DNA from 2 places in the Enterobacter sp. R4-368 genome. Region 1 is predicted to be linked to the other one. Evidence: predicted binding sites of a transcription regulator. Region 1 holds the regulator's gene; the other holds the start of a gene.
The links. The regulator sigma-54, encoded in region 1, starts transcription at its own class of promoters, with help from an activator protein. The targets are predictions, from matches to a motif close to GTTGGCACANNTTTCGCTNT.
Positions count from the first base shown of each region.

Region 2: a site for sigma-54 is predicted at 2,177-2,196, ahead of glnA (glutamate--ammonia ligase). Genes of this name have one in related genera too.

Region 1 is NC_021500.1:2,471,433-2,474,858, reverse strand. Features, by position in the region: gene ptsN (PTS IIA-like nitrogen regulatory protein PtsN) at 1-370, opposite strand, end outside; gene hpf (ribosome hibernation promoting factor) at 452-739, opposite strand; gene rpoN (RNA polymerase factor sigma-54) at 762-2,195, opposite strand; gene lptB (LPS export ABC transporter ATP-binding protein) at 2,244-2,969, opposite strand; gene lptA (lipopolysaccharide ABC transporter substrate-binding protein LptA) at 2,976-3,426, opposite strand, start outside.
Region 2 is NC_021500.1:3,049,612-3,053,037, reverse strand. Features, by position in the region: gene typA (ribosome-dependent GTPase TypA) at 82-1,905, opposite strand; gene glnA (glutamate--ammonia ligase) at 2,286-3,426, shown strand, end outside.

The DNA.
Region 1 (3,426 bases):
GCGTATGCAGATGCGTTTTGGTTTGATCCGCTGGCACCAACAGGGCAAACAGCAGATCGACAGGCTGATTATCGATAGCGTCGAAGGCAATGGGCGTTTCGAGTTGCACAAAAACGCCAACGGCGCGAAGCGTGTCTTCTTCAAGCTTACCGTGCGGAATGGCGATACCGTTTCCAATGCCGGTGCTGCCCATTTTCTCGCGCGTAAGGATCGCTTCAAAGACGACTTGTGGCGGTAAGCCTAACTGTTTTGCCGCCAGTTCACTGATGATTTCCAGAGCGCGTTTTTTACTCTGGCAGTGAACGCCGCTACGGGTACATTCCTGGTTAAGGACATTGCTCAATTGAAGAGCGGAATCGTTATTCATCATAATTTCACCTGAGCGACGCCAGAGCCAGTCACCCTACCGGGTTACGGTAGGGTGCAACGCGCCAGACGGACGCTCGGACAATTAGTGCTGTTTCAGTTTATCTTTATGCTTCGTGAGCTGCCGCGCCAGTTTATCTATCAAACCGTCGATAGCAGCGTACATATCCTGCCCTTCCGCGCTGGCATGCAACTCGCCGCCATTGACATGGAGCGTCGCATCCGAGGTGTGAGTCACTTTCTCCACTTTCAACACAATATAGACCTGATTAATCCTTTCGAAATACTGTTCAAGCTTGGCGAATTTATTGGTCACAAATTCACGCAGAGCATCAGTGATCTCGACGTTTTGTCCTGTGATGTTAAGCTGCATAGTGTCTTCCTTATCGGTTGGGTCAAACCAGCTGTTTACGCTGATTCGACGGCGGAATGGATAAAGATTCTCGATACTTCGCAACGGTACGCCGCGCCACCATAATTCCCTGATCGGAAAGCAGGGTCGTCAGCTTACTGTCGCTCAGCGGTTTTGCAGGGTTTTCTGCGGCGATCAATTTCTTCACCAGCGCGCGAATAGCGGTAGAGGAGGCTTCGCCACCACCTTCGGTATTGACGTGGCTGGAGAAGAAATACTTCAGCTCGAAAATGCCGCGAGGACTGTGCAGGTACTTCTGGGTCGTTACACGAGAAATCGTCGACTCGTGCATCTCGACGGCCTGGGCGATATCGGCCAGCACCATCGGTTTCATAAATTCTTCGCCTTGTTCAAAGAAGGCTTGCTGCTGCTCAACAATGCAGCGGCTAACGCGCAACAGCGTATCGTTGCGGCTCTCGAGGCTTTTGATCAACCACTTTGCTTCCTGCAAATTGCTGCGGATGAACTGGTTATCGGCATCGTTACGTGCGCCGCCGCCCATCGAGGCATAATGCTGGTTGATTTGCAGACGTGGAATGCTGTCGGAGTTCAGCTCCACCGTCCAGCGACCGTTATGTTTACGTACCAGAACATCCGGAATCACATATTCCGGTTCGCTGGTCTGGATCGACTGGCCAGGGCGCGGATCCAGAGACTGGATCAGATTTACCGCCTCTTTCAGCACCTCTTCTTTCAGCCGCGTCACGCGCATCAGGGTGCGGAAATCATGGTTGGCGAGCAGATCCAGATGATCGCTAATGATAAGCCGAGCTTCTTCGCACCACGGTGTCTCTTTGGTGAATTGCGAGAGCTGGATCAGCAGGCAATCGCGCAGATCCCGCGCGGCAACGCCAACGGGATCGAAGCGCTGAATGCGTTTAAGCACCGCCTCGACCTCATCAAGCCCCACGTCATCATTGCCCATGCTCTCCAGCACTTCTTCCAGCGAAACGGTGAGATAACCTGTTTCGTCAACGGCATCAACAATGGAGGTTGCGATAGCACGATCGGTGTCAGAGAAGGGGGTCAGCCCTACCTGCCACATCAGATAATCCTGCAATGACTGCGTGGTTTCGCCCTGATAGATAGGCAATTCGTCGTCGATGTAGTCGTGGCTACTGCCGGAAGGGGTACCTGCGGTGTAAATTTCATCCCAGCTGGCATCCAGCGGCAGCTCATCCGGCATCTCTTTTTGTTCGAGAGCGTCAACGGTATCCAGACCGTCATTTTCCTGAACCTGCTGGCTATCGACTTCCTCATGAAGGTCAGTTTGTTCCAGCAATGGGTTACTCTCCAGCGCTTGCTGAAGTTCCTGCTGAAGTTCCAACGTGGACAACTGCAGCAGACGGATGGCCTGTTGCAGTTGTGGCGTCATGGCTAGCTGTTGGCTGAGCCTTAGTTGCAAACCTTGCTTCATATTCAGAGCAGCACTCTCCGACAAAAAACGTCAATAAACCCTACCCTATCAGAGTCTGAAGTCTTCCCCAAGATACACGCGCTTAACGTGTTCGTCTTCAAGGATTTGCTGCGGTGTTCCATGCGCAATGAGATGCCCCTGACTGACGATATAAGCACGCTCACACACAGCCAGCGTTTCACGAACATTATGGTCAGTAATCAGCACGCCCAGGCCGCTGTCACGCAGGTGCTCAATAATACGTTTAATATCGATAACCGAGATTGGGTCAACGCCGGCAAACGGTTCATCCAGCAGGATAAATTTCGGATTCGCCGCCAGCGCGCGGGCAATTTCCACACGGCGACGTTCACCGCCGGAGAGCGATTGACCCATATTGTCGCGCAGATGTTCGATGTGAAACTCTTCCATCAACTCATTGGCGCGATCTTCGCGTTGCTCTGAGGTCAGGTCATCGCGGATTTGGAGGACGGCCATCAGGTTGTCGTAGACGCTCAGGCGGCGAAAAATCGAGGCTTCCTGCGGCAGGTAACCAATACCGCGGCGCGCACGCGCATGCAGCGGCAGCAGACTGATATCTTCATCATCAATAATGATGTTACCCGCGTCACGCGACACAATGCCCACCACCATATAAAAGGTGGTGGTTTTCCCTGCGCCGTTAGGGCCAAGCAGCCCGACGATTTCGCCAGAGTTGACGGTCAGACTGACATCCTCAACTACGCGGCGGCCTTTATAAGCCTTGGCGAGATTCTTTGCAGTTAATGTTGCCATAACGAATTAGTTACTCTTTTTTTGCGCCGGAGCCGGGGTTTGTTTGTTGCTCTTATCCTGTAACTGCGACGGAACCAGAACGGTGGTCACGCGTTTGCCTTTGTCGCTGAACGCCTGCATTTTCTGCTCTTTCACCAGATAGGTGATTTTGTCACCAGTGATATTGCTATCCAGCTGTTCCAGATAGGCGTTACCGGTCAGCACAACGAAATCTTTTTCCAGTTCGTAATGCATCTGCGAGGAGTGGCCCTTAACGGGTTTGCCATTGTCCTGCATTTGGTAAAACGTCGCCGGGTTGCCGTAACCGTCAATGATCTCTTTACCTTGCTGACCACCCGGACGGGTAACGACCACTTTGTCGGCATTAATTTTAATCGTCCCCTGGGTTACCACGACGTTGCCGGTGAAAGTCACGACATTACCCTGCATATCCAGCGACTGCTGATCGGAGTCGATA
Region 2 (3,426 bases), 580 kb from region 1:
CGCGGCTTCACGCGAAGAAGATACAGACATAAAAAAAGCCGCTGAAAATCAGCGGCTTTTTCACAAGCAAATAAAGAGCGATTACTCTTCTTTCGCTCCGCGCATTGCGCGTTTACGGTCGTTTTCCGTCAGGTGACGTTTACGAATACGGATAGAGAGCGGGGTCACTTCTACCAGTTCGTCGTCATCGATGAATTCCAGAGCTTGCTCCAGGGTCATCTTGATCGGCGGAACCAGAACCGTAGCTTCGTCTGTACCAGACGCACGCATGTTGGTCAGTTTCTTACCGGTCAGGCAGTTTACCGTCAGGTCGTTAGAACGGCTGTGAATACCGATGATCTGGCCTTCGTAAACTTCCGCGCCGTGACCGAGGAACAACTTACCGCGATCCTGCAGGCCGAACAGTGCGAACGCAACCGCTTTACCCTGACCGTTGGAGATCAGCACACCGTTGTTACGCTGGCCCACTTCACCCGGACGAACATCGTCGTAGTGGCTGAAGGTGGAGTACAGCAGACCGGTACCGGAAGTCATGGTCATGAACTCTGAACGGAAGCCGATCAGACCACGGCTTGGGATCACGTAGTCGAGACGTACGCGGCCTTTGCCGTCCGGATTCATGTTTTTCAGATCGCCTTTACGCTCGCCCAGCGCCTGCATCACAGAACCCTGGTGCTGCTCTTCAACGTCCAGCGTGACGTTTTCGAACGGCTCTTGTTTGCGGCCATCGATTTCGCGGAAGATAACTTTCGGACGGGAAACCGCCATTTCGAAACCTTCACGACGCATGTTCTCAATAAGCACGGACAAGTGCAGCTCACCACGGCCGGAAACGCGGAATGCGTCAGCGTCTTCGGTCTCTTCAACGCGCAGCGCAACGTTGTGCACCAGCTCTTTGTTCAGGCGGTCGAGGATCTGACGTGAAGTCACGTACTTACCTTCTTTACCACAGAACGGAGAGGTGTTGACGTTGAAGAACATGGTTACGGTCGGTTCATCAACAGACAGTGCCGGCAGCGCTTCGACGTTCTGCGGATCGCAGATGGTGTCGGAGATGTTCAGCTCGCCCAGACCGGTGATCGCAATGATGTCGCCGGCTTCGGCGATCTCACTATCGATACGCTCCAGCCCCAGGTGGGTCAGCACTTTGCCGACTTTACCGTTGCGGGTTTTGCCTTCGCTATCAATGATAGTGACTTGCTGGTTCGGTTTTACTTTACCGCGCTTGATACGACCGATGCCGATTACACCAACATAGTTGTTGTAGTCGAGCTGGGAGATCTGCATCTGGAAAGTGCCGTCGAGATCGACGTTCGGAGCAGGTACATGGTCAACAATCGCCTGGTACAGCGGGGTCATGTCTTCAGCCATGTCTTCGTGGTCCATACCCGCGATGCCGTTCAGCGCAGAAGCGTAAACGATCGGGAAGTCCAGCTGCTCGTCGGTCGCGTCCAGGTTAACGAACAGGTCGAATACCTGATCGACAACCCAGTCCGGACGCGCGCCAGGACGGTCAACTTTGTTGATTACCACAATCGGTTTCAGGCCATGGGCAAATGCTTTTTTGGTCACGAAACGCGTTTGCGGCATAGGGCCGTCAAATGCGTCAACCACCAGCAGCACGGAATCGACCATGGACATCACACGCTCAACTTCACCACCGAAGTCGGCGTGCCCTGGGGTATCAACGATGTTGATACGGTAATCATTCCATTTGATAGCGGTGTTTTTAGCGAGGATGGTAATCCCACGCTCTTTCTCCAAATCGTTGGAGTCCATCACACGCTCTTGAGTTTCAGCACGTTCGTCGAACGTACCGGATTGCTGCAGCAGCTTGTCAACCAGGGTCGTTTTACCATGGTCAACGTGAGCAATGATGGCGATGTTACGCAGATTTTCGATCACAACTTTGCCTCAGGCATTAGAAATAGCGCGTTATTGTACACGTATTAATCGAAGGACTAAACAGGATCACAAACATCCTCCGCAAACAAGTATTGCAGAGTTGCTTTGTGATCGCTTTCACGGAGCGTTAAAAGGGGCATTTAACGAAAATTGCACCAATATAGTGCCCAATGTTCACATAAAGGCACTATATTGGTGCAACATAACCATCATGGTGCAGCCCTTTTGCACTATACCGTGCATGATAACGCCTTTTTAGGGGCATTTAAAAGTTGGCATAGATTTCGCTTTAACGATTGTACGATAACTACGCCAGCTTACGTAGTAATTAGAAGACCTCGTTACCACGACGACAATGACAAATCCGGGAGAGTTTAAGTATGTCCGCTGAACACGTTTTGACGATGCTGAATGAGCACGAAGTGAAGTTTGTCGATCTGCGCTTCACCGATACCAAAGGTAAAGAACAGCACGTCACTATCCCAGCCCATCAGGTAAACGCCGACTTCTTTGAAGAAGGTAAAATGTTTGATGGTTCTTCGATTGGTGGCTGGAAAGGCATCAACGAATCAGACATGGTGCTGATGCCGGACGCGACTACCGCTGTCATTGACCCGTTCTACGAAGAGTCTACGCTGATCATTCGTTGCGATATCCTCGAACCAGGCACCATGCAGGGCTACGATCGTGACCCGCGCTCCATCGCTAAACGCGCTGAAGAGTACCTGCGCTCCACAGGTCTGGCAGACACCGTTCTGTTTGGGCCAGAGCCGGAATTCTTCCTGTTCGACGACGTACGTTTCGGCAGCTCCATCTCCGGTTCCAGCGTCGCTATCGACGATATCGAAGGCGCATGGAACACCTCCACCAAATACGAAGGTGGTAACAAAGGTCACCGTCCGGCAGTGAAAGGCGGTTACTTCCCGGTTCCGCCGGTTGATTCATCACAGGATCTGCGTTCCACCATGTGTCTGGTGATGGAAGAGATGGGCCTGGTTGTTGAAGCTCACCACCACGAAGTGGCAACGGCTGGTCAGAACGAAGTGGCTACCCGCTTCAACACCATGACCAAAAAAGCGGACGAAATTCAGATTTACAAATATGTGGTGCACAACGTTGCCCACCGCTTCGGCAAAACCGCGACCTTTATGCCGAAACCGATGTTCGGTGATAACGGTTCCGGTATGCACTGCCACATGTCTCTGTCCAAGAACGGCACGAACCTGTTCTCTGGCGACAAATACGCTGGCCTGTCTGAAATGGCGCTGTACTACATTGGCGGCGTAATCAAACACGCAAAAGCTATCAACGCCCTGTCTAACCCGACCACCAACTCTTACAAGCGTCTGGTCCCGGGTTATGAAGCGCCGGTAATGCTGGCTTACTCTGCACGTAACCGTTCTGCTTCTATCCGTATTCCGGTGGTGGCTTCTCCGAAAGCGCGTCGTATCGAAGTTCGCTTCCCGGATCCGGCTGCTAACCCGTACCTGTGCTTCGCAGCGCTGCTGATGGCCGGTCTGG